Regions from separate parts of the Massilia sp. P1_C10 genome, predicted to be linked through region 1. Evidence: predicted binding sites of a transcription regulator. Region 1 holds the regulator's gene; each other region holds the start of a gene.

Evidence for each region. Region 1 encodes HrcA, which represses chaperone genes, less so after heat shock. Its sites were predicted from a motif close to TTAGCACTCNNNNNNNNNGAGTGCTAA; they were not measured.
Region 2: groES (co-chaperone GroES) is a predicted target of HrcA. The motif match lies at 2,068-2,094, and genes of this name have one in related genera.
Region 3: rpoH (RNA polymerase sigma factor RpoH) is a predicted target of HrcA. The motif match lies at 3,233-3,259, and genes of this name have one in related genera.

The regions. Positions count from the first base shown of each region.
Region 1 is NZ_JBFUAC010000014.1:28,408-33,942, reverse strand. It holds gene dapB (4-hydroxy-tetrahydrodipicolinate reductase) at 1-416, opposite strand, end outside; gene AC1D02_RS21480 (outer membrane protein assembly factor BamE) at 425-1,021, opposite strand; gene fur (ferric iron uptake transcriptional regulator) at 1,100-1,528, shown strand; gene hrcA (heat-inducible transcriptional repressor HrcA) at 1,579-2,595, opposite strand; gene AC1D02_RS21465 (HAD family hydrolase) at 2,676-3,392, opposite strand; gene AC1D02_RS21460 (hypothetical protein) at 3,588-4,163, shown strand; gene AC1D02_RS21455 (hypothetical protein) at 4,189-4,839, shown strand; gene AC1D02_RS21450 (hypothetical protein) at 5,170-5,418, shown strand; gene rsmA (16S rRNA (adenine(1518)-N(6)/adenine(1519)-N(6))-dimethyltransferase RsmA) at 5,402-5,535, opposite strand, start outside.
Region 2 is NZ_JBFUAC010000006.1:220,225-225,759, reverse strand. It holds gene groL (chaperonin GroEL) at 1-1,628, opposite strand, end outside; gene groES (co-chaperone GroES) at 1,668-1,958, opposite strand; gene AC1D02_RS15285 (hypothetical protein) at 2,327-2,560, shown strand; gene AC1D02_RS15280 (cell division protein ZapA) at 2,557-2,868, shown strand; RNA gene ssrS (6S RNA) at 2,915-3,095, shown strand; gene AC1D02_RS15270 (EVE domain-containing protein) at 3,185-3,661, shown strand; gene AC1D02_RS15265 (hypothetical protein) at 3,822-4,364, shown strand; gene AC1D02_RS15260 (glycine zipper family protein) at 4,364-4,831, shown strand; gene AC1D02_RS15255 (methyl-accepting chemotaxis protein) at 5,154-5,535, shown strand, end outside.
Region 3 is NZ_JBFUAC010000001.1:160,480-166,014, forward strand. It holds gene AC1D02_RS00830 (hypothetical protein) at 1-674, shown strand, start outside; gene AC1D02_RS00835 (hypothetical protein) at 686-919, shown strand; gene AC1D02_RS00840 (hypothetical protein) at 1,055-1,603, shown strand; gene AC1D02_RS00845 (hypothetical protein) at 1,740-2,141, opposite strand; gene rpoH (RNA polymerase sigma factor RpoH) at 2,248-3,147, opposite strand; gene ftsX (permease-like cell division protein FtsX) at 3,452-4,372, opposite strand; gene AC1D02_RS00860 (cell division ATP-binding protein FtsE) at 4,369-5,031, opposite strand; gene ftsY (signal recognition particle-docking protein FtsY) at 5,038-5,535, opposite strand, start outside.

The DNA.
Region 1 (5,535 bases):
ATTTCCAGCAGCTTGAGGGTGACGTTGACGCCCACGCTCATGTTGGGCGCGAACACGATCGCGGTCTTTTCGGCGGCTGCGCGGATCGCGGCTTTGCCGGCGTCATCGAACCCGGTGGTGCCGATGACCATCGCGATGCCGTGCTCGGCGCAGTAGGCCAGGTGCTGCAGCGTGCCTTCGGGACGGGTGAAGTCGATCAGCACGCGCGCGCCGTCGAGGCCGCGCGCCAGGTCCGATTCGATCGGCACGCCGGCCGGCTGGCCCAGGAAGGCCGCGGCGTCATTGCCCAGCGCCGGCGAACCGGCGACGTCCAGCGCGCCCGCCAGCTCGGCGTCGGGCGCCCTGGCGATCGCCTCGATCAGCATCTTGCCCATGCGCCCGCTGGCGCCGGCTACCGCAATTTTCATTGACGTCATGATGGCGCTTATTTCTTGATGTTGATGCTGGCCGAGCCGGCCTCTTCCTTCTTCGGCGCTTCCTTGGCGGCGGCCTTGGCCGGGCCGGCGATGCGGGCGATGTATTCGCGCTCGGTCGGCAGGTTGCCGCCGTCGAATTTTTCGACCTTGTCGTCCTTGAAGTAGACCGTCACGCGCGCCTTGGTCAGCTCGCCGTTGCCGCGCGCCAGGTAGAACGGATAATCCCAGCGGTCGGCGTGGAACACGTCGGTCATCAGCGGCGTGCCGAGCAGGAACTTGACCTGGTCGCGGGTCTGGCCGACTTTCAGCTGGGCCAGCATTTCCTGGGACACGAAGTTGCCCTGCTGGATGTCCGGACGGTAAGGCGAGAAAATCCAGAAGAATTTTTGCAGCTGGGTCGCGGTCGTCGTCTGGGCGCCGGCGTTGGCCGCGGCGGCCGATTTGCTGGCGTCGGCGGCGACCGAGGCCGGTGCGGTCGAGACCGGCGGGGCGGGCTGGGTCTGGCGCGAAGCGCAGCCGGACAAGGTCAGCAGCGCGCAGGCGGCAGCCGCCGCGAGCGGGGCCCGGGTGTTAAAACGGTGCAAAACAACATTCTTGACGCGCATGGGTGACCTCAAAACGTTTGAGCGCTAGCTCCAAAACGCTATATCATAAAGCACTCTGCCAATATCCGAGCAACAAACATGAGCAACAACCCCTCCGACCTGAAGGCCAGCGGCCTGAAAGCGACCCTGCCCCGCCTGAAAATCCTCGAGATTTTTCAAAACAGCGACGTGCGCCACCTGAGCGCGGAAGACGTCTACAAGCAGCTGCTGACCGAGAATCTCGACGTGGGCCTGGCCACGGTGTACCGCGTATTGACCCAGTTCGAACAGGCCGGCCTGCTGAACCGCAACCACTTCGAGACCGGCAAGGCGATTTTCGAGCTGAACGCCGGCTCGCACCATGACCACCTGGTTTGTCTCGATTGCGGCCGCGTGGAAGAGTTCTTCGACGAGGAAATCGAGTCGCGCCAGAACAAGATCGCCGCCGAGCGCGGGTTCAGCATTGCCGAGCATGCGCTGGCGATTTACGGCAACTGCGTCAAGCCGGCGTGCCCGCATAAGCACTAAGAGTTACACCAGGGTCTGACCCTCCTGGGGTCAGATCCTTTCGCCGGCAGCTAGCCGTGGCTCAGCGCGTTCGACAGCAGCTTGGCCGTGATGTCGACGATCGGAATCACCCGCTCGTAGGCCATGCGGGTCGGGCCGATCACCCCCAGCGTGCCGACAATCTTGCCGTTGACCTCGTACGGCGCCGTCACCACGCTCATCTCGTCCATCGGCACCAGATTCGACTCGCCGCCGATGAAGATCTGCACGCCCGTGGCTTTACTTGACACGTCAAGTAATTGCATCAATCCGGTCTTCTGCTCGAACATGTCGAACATCTGGCGCAGCGACGTCATGTTCGACGACAGGTCCGACACCGACAGCAGGTTGCGCTCGCCGGAGATGACCATGTCGTCGGAGTGGTCGGCCATCGCCTCGCTGCCCGCTTCGACCGCGGCCTGCATCAGCCGGCTCATGTCGTCGCGCAGCTGGCGCAGCTCGCCCGTGACGCGCGCGCGCACCTGGTCGAACGACAGCCCGCCGTAATTCTGGTTGATGTAGTTGGCCGACTGGATCAGCTGCGCGGGCGTGTAGTCGACGTCGGTCAGCAGCAGGCGGTTCTGGACGTCGCCGCGCGGGTCGACGATCACCAGCAGGATGCGCTTTTCCGACAGGCGCAGAAATTCGATCTGCTGGAACACCGACTCGCGCCGCGGGCTCATCACCACGCCGGCGAACTGCGACAGCGACGACAGCATCTGCGCCGCGTTCGAGATGATCTTCTGCGGCTGCGGCGCCTGCAGGCGCATGCGCGACTCGACCGCGTGCTCGTCGATGTGCTGCACCGTCAGCAGGGTGTCGACGAAGATGCGGTAGCCGCGCGGGGTCGGGATGCGGCCGGCCGAGGTGTGCGGGCTGGCCACGTAGCCCATCTCCTCGAGGTCGGCCATGATGTTGCGGATGGTCGCCGGCGACAGGTCGAGCCCGGAAATTTTCGACAGCGCGCGCGAACCGACCGGCTGGCCGTCGGCGATATAGCGCTCGACCAGGGCCTTGAGCAGGGTTTGTGCGCGGGTATCGAGTTGCATGGTGGTGGGTTTCAGTCGGCCGGGTACACCCTCATTATGCACGTTCGCCGCCGCCATGTGCAGTGCCGAGCGGCAATCGCTCAGTCGTGATGGCGCTCCAGCCAGTCCAGCAGCTGGTCGAAATCGGCGCAGATCGCGTCCGGCTCGACGCCGTGCTCGAGGTGGCCGGTGCTGCCGGTGCGGTTGAGCCACACCGCGCGCAGGCCGGCCTGCTGGGCGCCGCGCACGTCGAGCAGCACGTCGTCGCCGACATACACGGCTTCGTGCGGCGCCACGCCCAGCTCACGGCAGGCGGCCAGGAAGATGGCCGGGTCCGGCTTGGCGACGCCGAATTCGTGCGCCGCGACCGACACCTTGAAGTGGTGGGCGATGCCGATCGCGCGCAGGTCGGCGTTGCCGTTCGAGATCGAGCCGACCAGCACGCGCCGGCCCAGCCGCTCGAGCCCGTGCAGCACGTCGGCATAGGGCGCGACGGTATTGCGGGCAGCAAAAAAGTGCTCCATCGCCAGGTCGACCTTGGCGCTGTCCTCGCCCGCTTCGGCAAACGCCAGCAGCAGGCCGGCGCGGCGCAGCGCGCCCAGGTCGAGGCGGTAGCCGGGCTCGCGCTCGAGCAGCGCCAGGCGCGCCGCGCGCAGGCTGTCGATGGTGTGCGCCGCGGCCACCGGCGCCGCATGGCGCTGCAGCCAGGCGTACAGGGACAGCTCGGCCTGGGCGATCACCGGGGCGATCGGCCACAGCGTGTCGTCGAGGTCGAACAGCACGGCTTTGGGCCAGGCGGGGCGGCGGGTTGCGGTCATTGGCGTCGGTGGTGGTGGCGGCGAATCAGCATAGCGAGACGGGCCCGGAAAATCAAATCGCGCACATTAGTTACACGGTGATACATCAGGAATGGCGCTTCGCATTGCCAAATGCACTAAAATGACGACCAATTTGTCTGTTCCGCGGTACGGCGCCAGCCTTCCCCGCCTTACCCTGTCGTATTTGGAGAAACCATGAAAAGTCTGATCCTGCGTTCGAGCGTCGCGCTCGCCTGCGCGCTGAGCCTCGCCGCATGCGGTGGCGGCAGCGGCAACCTGCTGCTCGGCGGCTCGGTTGTCGGCCTGACCAAGCCCGGCCTGGAACTGCAAAACAAGACCACCGGACCGGCCTTGTCGGTCCCCGCGGGCTCGAGCATCTTCTCCTTCGCCGAACTGCTGCGCAGCGACGAGGACTTCGAGGTCCTGGTCAAGACCCAGCCGCAAGGCGCGGTCTGCACCGTGATCAATGGCAAGGGCCGCACCGGTGCCTACAACGTGACGTCGGTGGTCGTTAGCTGCGTCACCAACACCTACGACCTCGGCGGAACGGTCAGCGGCCTGGACGTGACCGGCCTGGTGCTGGTGAACGGTCCGGACAAGGTCGCCGTGCCGGCGGGCGCGACCACTGTCGCCTTCGCCAAGGTCGCCGACGGCGCGCCCTACGGCGTCACCGTGCTGACCCAGCCGACCGGCCGCACCTGCTCCGTCGCCAACGGCGTCGGCACGATGGGATCGTCAAAAGTGACGAACATCGCCGTCACCTGCGTCTGATCGCCCCTACTTTCTGGAGAACCCTATGACTTTCAAATTCCTGCGCCCGGCGCTGGCGATCGCGCTGGCGTTGACGCTCGGCGCCTGCGGCGGCAAGGCGAGCTTCACCATCGGCGGCGAGGTTGCCGGCCTGCAGTACCCGGGCCTCGTGCTCAACAGCAACGGCATGGACCTGAACGTGGCTCCCGGCACCCCGACTGCCGCCACGCCGGTCCCCCTGGTCAATTTCGCCTTCCCGAACTCGATTTCCTACGGCGAAACGTATGAAGTGACGATCAAAACCCAGCCGGCCCATCAGGCCTGCACAGTCGGCGCGTTCACCGACCCCAACGGCAAGCTGACCGGCGGCGCCAAGGATACGGCCGGCCGGCTCGTTTCGATCGATGTCGGGGTACTGTGCTCGCTCAACAGCTACACCGTCGGCGGCACCATCAGCGGCCTCAGTTCCGACGGCCTGGTGCTGACCAACGGCACCCTGGGGGGCAGCGTCACACTCAACACCGGCGCTACCACCTTCACCCTGCCGGCAGCGGCGTTCGGCTCGACCTACGGCGTGTCGGTGCTGACCCAGCCCGCCAACAATGTCTGCACCGTCACCCAGAACGGCAGCGGCGTGATGGGCGACGCGGCTGTGACCAACATCGTGGTCCAGTGCTCGCCGAAACCAGCGGCCTGATGAGATATTTCCGCCGAACATATCTGATATCCAAAAGATAAATTGGCGAAATATGCCGTGGCGCAGCATAATGCACCTGTCTCCTCCAACTCTCCTTAAAAAGAATTGGATTTCAAGCCCGCTCAACAGCGGGCTTTTTTTTCGCCCGATACCGGGGTTGGGCAAATCAACACCGGGGGCGGCTGAGGCGGCAATCGATGTTGCGTTCGCGTTTGCTGCCGGGTCGAGCGCGTGCGGCGGCGGGCATGACGCGACGCCGGCGCGCAGCCGGGCATCCCGATCCGTGCAAAAGTGGCATCATGGGCGCGACACCACCGTGAGGAGCGTAATGTGCCGACCGAGCAACTGGGAGACTACGAGATCGAGTATTCCGCGGTCAGGATGACCGACGTCGAGGGCTGGGCCGCCTGGGTGACCATCTACGGCCCGTCGACCAATCCGATGCACCTGAACAGCATCGTGCCGGCGCAGCGCGTCTCCGTCGAGCACGTGTTCGACACCGAAGCCGAGGCCGAGGCCGAGGCGCACAAGGTCGCCCTGGCCATGCTGGAGGAAAAAGCGCCTAAGCCGCCGGCTTGAGCAGGTTGGCCAGCGCGACATACTGCGCCAGCCCCACCGCCTCGGGACGATCGGTCGGATTGATCCCTGCCGCGACGATCTGCGCCTCGGTAAACATGCCCGACAGGCAGTTGCGGA
Region 2 (5,535 bases), on a different contig from region 1:
CCGCCCATGCCGCCCATACCACCCATGCCGCCCATGCCGCCGGCTGGCTTGTCTTCCGCCAGTTCGCAGACCATCGCGTCGGTGGTCAGCATCAGGCCGGCGATCGACGCTGCGTTCTGCAGTGCCGAGCGGGTGACCTTGGCTGGATCGAGCACGCCCATTTCGACCATGTCGCCGTAGGTGCCGTTGGCTGCGTTGTAGCCGTAGTTGCCCGAACCGGCCAACACTGCTGCAACCACCACCGATGGCTCTTCGCCGGCGTTTTGCACGATCATGCGCAGCGGCTCTTCCATCGCGCGCAGCACGATCTTGATGCCGGCTTCCTGGTCAGGGTTGTCGCCCTTGACGCTGATGTTGGCGCGAGCGCGCAGCAGGGCAACGCCGCCGCCTGGCACGATGCCTTCTTCAACGGCCGCACGGGTTGCGTGCAGTGCGTCTTCAACGCGGGCCTTCTTCTCTTTCATCTCGACTTCGGTGGCTGCGCCGACCTTGATCACTGCAACGCCGCCTGCCAGCTTGGCAACGCGCTCCTGCAGCTTCTCACGGTCGTAGTCCGAGGTCGCTTCTTCGATCTGCACGCGCACTTGCTTGACGCGCGCTTCGATCGATTCCGCCTGGCCTGCGCCGTCGATGATGATGGTGTTTTCCTTGCCCACTTCGACCCGCTTGGCCTGGCCGAGTTCTGCCAGCGTGACCTTTTCGAGGGTCAGGCCGACTTCCTCAGCGATGACCTGGCCGCCGGTCAGGACAGCGATGTCTTCCAGCATGGCCTTGCGACGGTCGCCGAAGCCCGGGGCCTTGACGGCGCAGGTCTTCAGGATGCCGCGGATGTTGTTGACCACCAGGGTCGCCAGCGCTTCGCCTTCGATGTCTTCGGCGATGATCAGCAGCGGACGGCCAGCCTTGGCCACTTGCTCGAGGATCGGCAGCAGGTCGCGGATGTTCGAGATCTTCTTGTCGCACAGCAGGACGAACGGATTGTCCTGGATGGCGACTTGCTTGTCCGGGTTGTTGATGAAGTACGGCGACAGGTAGCCGCGGTCGAACTGCATGCCTTCGACGATGTCGAGTTCGTCGTTCAGCGACTTGCCGTCTTCCACGGTGATGACGCCTTCCTTGCCGACTTTTTCCATCGCTTCAGCGATGCGCTCGCCGATCGAGTAGTCGGAGTTGGCCGAGATCGCGCCGACCTGGGCGATTTCCTTGGTGGTGGTGCATGGCTTGGAGATGATCGCCAGTTGCTCGACGGTGGCCGAGACTGCCTTGTCGATGCCGCGCTTCAGGTCCATCGGGTTCATGCCGGCGGCAACGAACTTCATGCCTTCGCGCACGATCGCCTGCGCCAGCACGGTCGCGGTGGTGGTGCCGTCGCCGGCGTTGTCGCTGGTGCGCGAAGCGACTTCCTTGACCATCTGCGCGCCCATGTTCATCAGCTTGTCTTTGAGTTCGATCTCTTTCGCGACCGAGACGCCGTCCTTGGTGACGGTCGGCGCGCCGAACGAACGCTCGAGCACGACGTTGCGGCCTTTCGGGCCGAGGGTGACTTTAACGGCGTTGGCGAGGATGTTGACGCCTTCGACCATCTTGGAGCGAGCGCTGTCGCCGAATACTACGTCTTTAGATGCCATGTTGATTCTCCGTTCTTGGGATTTGTCGGAATTCGGGGATTACTTGACCAGCACGGCCATGATGTCTTCTTCGCGCATGACCAGCAGCTCTTCGCCATCGACCTTGACGGCCTGGCCCGAGTACTTGCCGAACAGGACGCGGTCGCCGACTTTCACTTCCAGCGCGCGCACTTTGCCGTCGTCCTGCACCTTGCCGTTACCGACGGCGAGGATTTCGCCCTGGTCCGGTTTTTCGGCGGCTGCATCAGGGATGATCAGGCCGGAGGCCGTTTTGGTTTCCTGGTCGAGACGCTTGACGATGACGCGATCGTGCAAAGGGCGAAGGTTCATGTAAAACTCCTTTATTTTCAATGGGTTGAATGGCTTGCCGGGATGTCCGGCCGCCGATCCGGTACTGCGGGATGCCGCGCCGGGAAGCTGGCGCGGCTGAAAAGGGTTGTTAGCACTCTCAACTAACGAGTGCTAATTATAGGGACGATAGGGGCGTATTTCAAGCTGCTTCTTTTAACTGATTGACTTGAACGGCTCGGTTGGCCTGTTTTGCCGTGCCGCAATTTGGGGTCAGACCACGGGGGCAGACCAGTTGCCCGGACACCAGTGCGGTCATCGGAAGCTTTCTTCGCAGTATCTGCATCAAAAGTCGGCGCTAACGTCCTGAATCTGTTGACGGAAATTCCTTCCGGGTTCTATAGTTACGGATGATTTCCGAATTCCAAGACCTCTCCGACAAAATCGACCGCCTGGCCGAGATGACGGCCGCGCTGCGCCGCGAAAATGCCGGCTTGCGCCACGCCAACGCGCAGCTCGCCGCCGAGAACGCCAACTACGTCGCGCTGCTCGACGAAGCCAAGCGCCGCGTCGCCGGACTGATCGCGCACATGCCCGCCCCCGAGGCCGATTCCACCGCCACCGACGACGAGGCGCAGCAATGATCCAGCTCGATGTGACCATCATGGGCAACCCCTACCGCCTCGCGTGCAAGGAAGGCGAGGAGCGCACCTTGAAGGAAGCGGTCGCTTACCTCGACGCCAAAATGTGCGCGCTGCGCGACTCCGGCAAGGTCAAGGGCAACGACCGCATCGCGGTGATGGCCGCGCTCAGCGTGGCCGCCGAATTCCTGTCGGTGAAGGCGCCGCAAGGCCCGCTGTCGGACATGTCGATCCTCGACGTCAAGCAGAAAATCGCGGCGATGAACACGGTATTGGACAGCGCGCTGACGCCGCAAGAAAATCTGTTCTGACAGGCCAAATTCGTTTGACTTGTCGGTTCATCGGAGTAAACTCCGTTCCACCCTGCGGTGTTCGCGATTGCCATATATTCCTTGAACCATTTATGTGCACCGGTTGCGGGATTTTGTTCGATGGGAGTGAGCGTCGCTAGTCCGACGAACCCGAAATTGAACTAACTGTGACCACCTTGAACCGTTTGGTTCGGGATGCCGGCGAAAACGGCACAGGCGGGGCTGTATTCCCTAAAAAGCGGTTGTTCGCATTTATGCGCAACCGTTTTTTTTCGCGCGCGTTTTCATGCGCGCTTATATTCCAGGAGCCGCGCGCATGCAGTATTGGTTAATGAAATCCGAGCCCGATGAGGTCAGTTTCGACGACGTTCTGGCCGCGCCAGGGCAGACGGTCGCCTGGTTCGGCGTGCGCAATTACCAGGCGCGCAATTTCATGCGCGACCAGATGCAGCCCGGCGACGGCGTCCTGTTTTATCACTCCAGCTGCGCCGAACCGGGCGTGGCCGGCATCGCCGAAGTGGCCAGCGGCGCTTATCCCGACGAATCGCAATTCGACCAGGACGGCAAATACTTCGATCCGAAAGCGACGCGCGAACAGCCGCGCTGGATTTCGGTCGACGTGCATGCGCTGGAGCAGGGCCGTTATCTGCCGCTGGCCGAAATGCGCACGATGCCGGAACTCGAAGAGATGGTGCTGCTGCAAAAAGGCAGCCGCCTGTCGATATCCCCGGTCAGCGCCGGGCAGTGGAAAGCGGTGCTGAAAAAGGTCCGCCAAAAAGCCGCGAAAGCGTAAATACGGCACAACCGCCAGATCTCGACAAGCCTCTGCCACGGCTCGCTCGATTGAGCCACATCAAAGTTCCTTCAATTAGTGCGGCGTAAGCTGAAAGCTTGATGGCGACGATGCGCCGGTCAGGGTTCACGCTTTCGGCCACGCCGCGGGGAGTTCTGCGATGAGCGTACTGGTTCGTCTTGGCGCAATGATGTTGGCGTGGTTGCTTGCGTGCGCGTGGCCGGCTGCGCTGGCCCAGGACCGCCACGGGCAAGGCCAGGGTCGCGGCTACGGCCACGGCTACGGGCGCGGCGACTCCCGTCACGGTGGACCGGGTGGCCAGCACTACGGCGGCCACCGCGGCGGCGGCCAATATTACGGCGGCCAGCACGGCGGTGGTTCGTACTACGGCGGCTCGCCGCATTGGCGCGGCGACTACGGCCGGCTGCGGGGGAACGACTGGGCCGGCTGGCGCGGCGGCCATTGGCACCACGGCTATCACGGCGGCAGCCTCGGCTGGTGGTGGATCGTCGGGCCGACCTGGTATTACTATCCTCAAGCTGTGTATCCCTATCCCGGGCCGTGGGCGGCGCCGGCGCAGTACTGGTATTACTGCCCGTCGTCGCGCATCTACTATCCCTACGTTCCGCTGTGCCCGGGATGGCAGCAGCTGCCAGTCATGCCCGATGCGCGGGTGCTGGTGCCGATTCCGCAGGTGCCGTGATGAACTTCCTGTTCCGCTTGATTCGCGCGTTCCTTGTGCTGGGCGTGCCGACCTTGCTGGCTGCCTGCGTGCAGATGCCGGCGGGGCCGACCGTCGCGGCGATGCCCGCGCCGAACAAACCATTCGAAGCCTTCGTCCAGGATGATCAACTGTGTCGAAACTGGGCCGCCAGCGCGAGCCGGGGCGGACGCGAACCGGGCGACGCGCTGCTCGCCTCGACCGTGACCGGCACGCTGATCGGCGCGGCGGCGGGCGCGCTGACGGGCGACCGCCACGGCGCCGGCGCCGGTGCGGCCTTCGGCACCATGGCGGGCGCCGGCTATGGGTCGGAGCAGAGCGCGGCAACTGCGTATAGTGCGCAGCGTCGCTACGACATCGCTTATCAGCAGTGCATGTACGCGAAGGGCAATGTCATTCCTGGCTACAACCCGTATCCGGCGCCCCCCATGCCGCCCCGTCCCGGCTGAGACCGAGGCGCAACAGGCATTGAAGAGGGCGGGAAGTCTCCTTTCTGCGACAACGGGGCTCAGGCGTGCCGTTCGGATGGGCGCGTCGCGACAAGAAATTGTTGCCATGGGAAAACTTAACCCCTATCATTCATTCATAACTTGAAGAGAACCGGATTGTTGTCCCGAACAGCCGCACACGCCATTCTCTGTAAGCAGTTTGAAGGTTTTCCGCCGACCGCGTGCTGACCTCGTCCTGCAGTGAGGCCGCCAAGGCCTTTGCCAAGTTCCCATTTCCGCCGGCTCCATCCCCGCCCTTTCCTGTTGTCGTCAAGGACCTCTCATGTTCAGCAATCTCACTATTGGCCGGCGCCTCGGTCTCGGGTTTTTATTCATCATCGCCTTGCTGTTGGCGATCGCCGCGCTGTCGATCGTTCGGCTGCAAGGCCTCAGCGACGAAGTGCACGCTCTCAACAGCGATCGCTATCCGAAGACCGTGTTGATTCATTCGGTCAAGGACGAGCTCAATGAAACGGCGCGCCACGTGCGCAACCTGCTGCTGTTTACCGACGCCGCAGAACTGGACAAGACGTACGCCAGCATCGAGCAGAATAGCCGCAACAATACCGAGGCTCTGGCCAAGCTGGACAAGATGATCAAGTCGCCGCAAGGGCGCGCCATGTTCGACGCTATTTCCGTGCAGCGCGCCGCCTTCAACACCGAGC
Region 3 (5,535 bases), on a different contig from region 1:
GGGGCGATGACAGGCCCTTGTTCATGCGCGTTCTCGGGGGCCAGGGCGACAGCGTGCCTCGTTTCGAGCTCGCGGTGCTGACCGTGGCCTGCGCCGCGCTGGCAGGATGGAGCGCATACAAGGGCGAGGACGCGCATGCGGAACTGCACTTTGTGCGTGGGTCGATTGTGATCGTCCTCCTGGGCATTCAACTGCTTGTCGCTTCGAGCATGCTGACCAGCTTCTCCTCGCGCATCCAGGAACAGGGCCTGGTGCGGCTTGCGGCCGGAGCGCCGAACGCCTCCGAGATGAACCGTATCCTGGCGCGGCACTTCGTCCTTCGCCTGGCGAAGATGTGGTGCGCGTATTCGGCGCTGAGCGTGGCGGCGCTGCTCGTGCTTGGCGCGACGCTGGACGAGACCTTGCGCGCGCTGGCCGTGTGCGCCTTCGGGTTGCCGCTAATGGGTATTCCGCTGTCCGATCATGCGCGCGCTGTCAAGCCGTTACCGACGATCATGGGCGTGTTGGCGGTGGGAGCCGGCGTTTGTGCGTTTCTGGCTGTCTGGGGGGAGGGCAGCATGCATTTGTGGAGTGTCGTGGCGCTGGTGACGGTGTGCGCGGCGGCGGCGTTCGTGGGAATTCGATGGAGGCGCATGGTGCGCGCAGCGCCCGCCTTCCCGGCGCGGCGCGCCTGATAATGGAGGCAGTGCTGAACCGCCTCCGCGGCACTGGCATGGCGGTGGCCGACGTGGCGCCGCGCGCCCATGGCGTCGCCAAGCGCGCCGACCCGCTGCGCCCAACGCTGGAACGTGCCGCCCTCGAAGCGCGCCAGCTCGAACTCGATCCGGAAACCGTCCTCGCCCTGTTCACTAAAATAATGAAATCACCACGACAGCTCCCATTATCCTTTCGGCGAATACGTTCCTTTCACATTATTTGATCCGTCAGCGCAACCCAATGGTGCGGATGCTGGGTGCGGCCGCATTGGAAGCGTAGATTAATTAGCCTGGCCGAATTTTCCTAGTAGAATTGTTTCGGGTCCAAAATAATCAAAAGGTCAAACACAGGAGCGCAAATGCGCGTCGTTTTCATTGCAGCGCTATTTTGTTTTGCCGTCGTTATCGCAGGAAATTGTACCGCGAGCGATATTGTGATCGATGGGAACGCGATAGGCGGTTTGAGAATTGGACAATTCGTTCCGCAGCTCGCAAAAGAACGGGTTTTGCGGCGAGAATGGCAAACAGATGAAAATGGGGATCGCGTCGAACTATTGCGTGCGACTGTGGGCGCAGGCGAGGTCGAAGCTGAAATCTACGATGGTAAAATCTGGCGACTGACCGTGAATAAACCGGGATTGAAGACCCGCGACGGGGTCGGCGTTGGGGACCCAGTGCGGACGTTGTTGCGCAAGAATCGCTCGATCTCGCCGGAAGTCGGAGGAGGTCCAGCTTTATATCTGATTTCAGAGCGTCCGTGTGGAATTGGTTATCTGACGGATGTGGAATTCTCCGATAAGATTCCGTACGATTTGACGAAAGCGACGCTTTTTAAGTATGTCGGATCATCGCATATTGCTCAAGTTTTAGTCGCGGGATGCAATGCAGCTCCCCCTCGTATCAAATAGCTGATTTACGGAGAATCTGGTTGGTAATTCGATTGGCGTCGACGAACATTCGGGCGCGAAGTTGACGCGCATGGTACCTGGGGCGCCCGCGTATGCGAGGCGGCGCCCCCGTCACTCCGGCGGACATGACCCTTGCTTACGGCGCCATCACCTCCAACACCACCGCGTGATGTTCGATCGGCCGGTCGCGCACGCCGGCGAACGAAATGCCGAAATGGACTCCTGGCAGGATCTTGGAGTCGAAACGGTCGCCCTCGTAGTCGAGCGCGAAATGTTCGCTGCCGGCGCGGCTGGTCAGGGTGAATTCGTAGCTGACCTTGCCGGCCCAGATGCACATCGCGCCCTTCGGGCAGCGGCTGTCGGTAAACCGGTCGTAGCGCACCGAGATGGTCGGCGTCAGGGCTAAGACCTGGTTCGGTTCCATCGGATGGCTGCCGCTGCGCAGCGGCTGATCTGCCGCGATGCCGGCGCAGCCGGCCAGGTTGAGCAGGGTAGCGGTGCACCAGAGGCGCGCCCACGAGGATGTTTTTTTCATCATGGGGACATGGTAGCACGATCAAAAATGGGGTCAGGTCCGCAGGACCAGACCCCGACTCCCATGAAAAAGGCGCCCGCAGGCGCCTTTTTGCTGGACTGCGGCTCGCTTACACGAACGCCGACAGCGATCCCTTCATCTTCTTCAGCGCGGCCGCTTCGATCTGGCGAATGCGCTCGGCCGACACGCCGAATTCTTCGGCCAGCGTGTGAAGCGTGGCGCCCGAACCGTCGTCGTTGGCCAGCCAGCGCGCTTCGACGATGCGGCGCGAACGCGGATCGAGCTTGCCCAGCGCCGTCTCCAGCCCTTCCGACTGCAGGCGCGTGACCTGCTCGGCCTCCAGCACCTTGGTCGGTTCCGACAGGTCGGACGACAGGTAGGCGATCGGCGAGAACTTGTCGTCCTCGTCGTCGGTCGGCGCTTCGAGCGCGATGTCGCGGCCCGACAGGCGCGTTTCCATCTCGATCACTTCCTCGCGCTTGACGTCGAGCAGCTTGGCCAGCGCGTCGATCTGGGTCGGCGACATCGCGTCCAGGCCCACCTTGTTGCTGCGCAGGTTGAAGAACAGCTTGCGCTGCGCCTTGGTCGTGGCGACCTTGACCAGGCGCCAGTTCTTCAGGATGTACTCGTGCATCTCGGCCTTGATCCAGTGCATCGCGTACGACACTAGGCGCACGCCCTGGTTCGGGTCGAAACGCTTGACCGCCTTCATCAGGCCGATATTGCCTTCCTGGATCAGGTCGGCGTGCGGCAGGCCATAGCCGAGGTAGCCGCGCGCGATCGACACCACCAGGCGCAGGTGCGACAGCACCAGCTCCTGCGCGGCGGCCAGGTCGTTCTTTTCCTGCAGGCGCTTGGCCAGCGAAATTTCCTGCTCGTGCGTCAGCATCGGCAGGCGGTTCACTGCCGAGATGTAGGCGTCGATGTTGCCGAGATTGCCGGTGAAGCCCAACTCCAACGCACGGGTGCCGGTCGGGACCAGTGCGGAGTGTGCGGACATTGTCGTCATGTGGTTGCCTCGTCTATGGGTGCAGCATGTTGTACTTCCGGATGCGGGCGGTGGGTCGTCGATTTCCCCGCCTTGCGCGCATAGTTTAGCACTCTCTTGTGGAGAGTGCCAATCGACCGAAGCTATGGCCGCGATAGCCTGAATATTGCCGCATGGAATCTATTCGGCGGGCAGCCACCACTGTAGTGGACTGCGCCGATAAGTTGTTGATTACGCACAGAATAGCGCGCAAGGAGGAGCGGTTCTGTTCGTTCACGCACTTGCGTCGGGGAACGGGGCGGTCGCGCGGATCCGCCCGTTGCGATCAGTTCAGCCGCGCCAGGTGGCGCTGGACCGACAGGATCGCGCCGGCCAGCCCCAGTCCCGCGCTGACCGCGAGCAGGGCGGCGACGCCGGCCGGCCCCAGCGGGATCAGCTGGAACTCGCTGGCGTACAGCCGCGCGAATTCCGCGATCGCCACGTTCAGCGGGCGCAGCGTCAGCGCCACCGCACCCAGCGCCACCGCGCCGGCGCACATGCCCAGCAGGGCGCCGGTGTAATAGAACGGCCGGTGGATGAACACGTCGGTCGCGCCGATCAGCTTGGACACCGCGATCTCGTCGCGCTGGGTCAGCACCTGCAGGCGGATGGTGTTGAACACGACGGCGATGACGACCATGCCGAGCGTGACGGCCAGCAGCAGCAGCGCCAGGCGCAGCACGCCGAGCAGCGCGGCAAGACGCTTGACCCAGGCCGAATCGACCTGCACCGTGTCCACGCCAGGCAGCGCGCGCAGCTGATCGGCCAGCGCATCGACCTGGCCGGCGTCGGCCGCGCTCTTGAAGCCGTCGAGCTTCATCACGTAACCGTCCGGCAGCGGATTTTCGCCCAAGGTGCCCAGCACGTCGGTCAGGCCGCTCTTGGCCTTGAGCGACTCGAGCGCCTGCTCGCGCGGCACGAAGGTGATCTTGGCCTTGTTCGCATGGAGGATCTGGCGCAGCGACGGCGCCAGCGCCAGCGCCTGTTCACGCGTGGCCTGCGGCTTGACGAACAAGCTGATTTCGGGATCGACCGACAACTGCTCCGACATGGGCCGCACGTTGTCGAGCAGGGTCAGGCCGGCGAACGGCAGCGCCAGCGCGATCGCCACCACGACGACGTTGAACAGGAAGCTGCCCGGCGCCTTGCGCACGTTGCCGAGCGCCGCGCGCAGCGCGAAGCGGTGTTGCCGCAGCCAGCCCTTCATGCCGCACCTCCGGATACCAGCGAGCCATGATCGAGATGGATCACGCGGCCGGCCGCGTCGAGCACCTGCTCGTCGTGGGTCGAGATCAGGCAGGTCACGCCGACCGAGTGGAAGGCGCGCAGCGCGTCGAGCACCTTGTCGGCGGCGACGCGATCGAGATTGGCGGTCGGCTCGTCGGCCAGGATGATCTGCGGACGGTTGACGATGGCGCGGGCGATCGCCACGCGTTGCTGCTCGCCGCCGGACAGTTCGAGCGGCAGCGCCTTGGCGCGATCGAGCAGGCCGACCTTGTCGAGCGCGGCGCGGGCGCGCTGCTCGGCCTCGGACTTCGAGGCGCCCATCACCAGCAGGGGCAGCATGGTGTTTGCCAGGATGTGGCGGTCGTTGAGCAGTTTCTGCTGCTGGAAAATCAGGCCGAGGTTACGGCGCAGGAAAGGCACGCCTTCGCGCCGCAGCTTGCCGATGTCCTGGCCGTTGACCAGGATCGCGCCGGCGCTCGGGCGCTCGATCGCGGCGATCATCTTCAGCAGGGTCGACTTGCCGGCGCCGGACGGGCCGGCCAGGTAAACCAGTTCGCCTTTGGCGATATTGAGGGACACGTCGCGCAGGGCGACGGCGTGGGCGGAATACTGTTTCGAGACAGACTGGAATTCGATCATGTGTGGTTATCCGAGCAGCGCTTCGACGAATTCGTCCGCCTTGAACGGCTGCAGGTCTTCGATTTTCTCGCCGATGCCGATGAAGTACACCGGCACCGGGCGGGTGCGCGCGATCGCGGCCAGCACGCCGCCCTTGGCGGTGCCGTCTAGCTTGGTGATCACCAGGCCGGTCAGGTCCAGCGCGTCGTCGAAGGCCTTGACCTGCGCCAGCGCGTTCTGGCCGGTGTTGCCGTCGATGACCAGCAGGACTTCGTGCGGCGCGCCGTCCATGCCCTTGCCGATCACGCGCTTGATCTTCTTCAGTTCTTCCATCAGGTGCAGCTGGGTGGGCAGGCGGCCGGCGGTATCGACCATCACCACGTCCATGCCGCGCGCCTTGCCCGACTGCACCGCGTCGAACGCCACCGCGGCCGGGTCGCCCGAGGCCTGCGAGATGACGGTGACGTTATTGCGCTGGCCCCAGACCATCAGCTGCTCGCGCGCGGCGGCGCGGAAGGTGTCGCC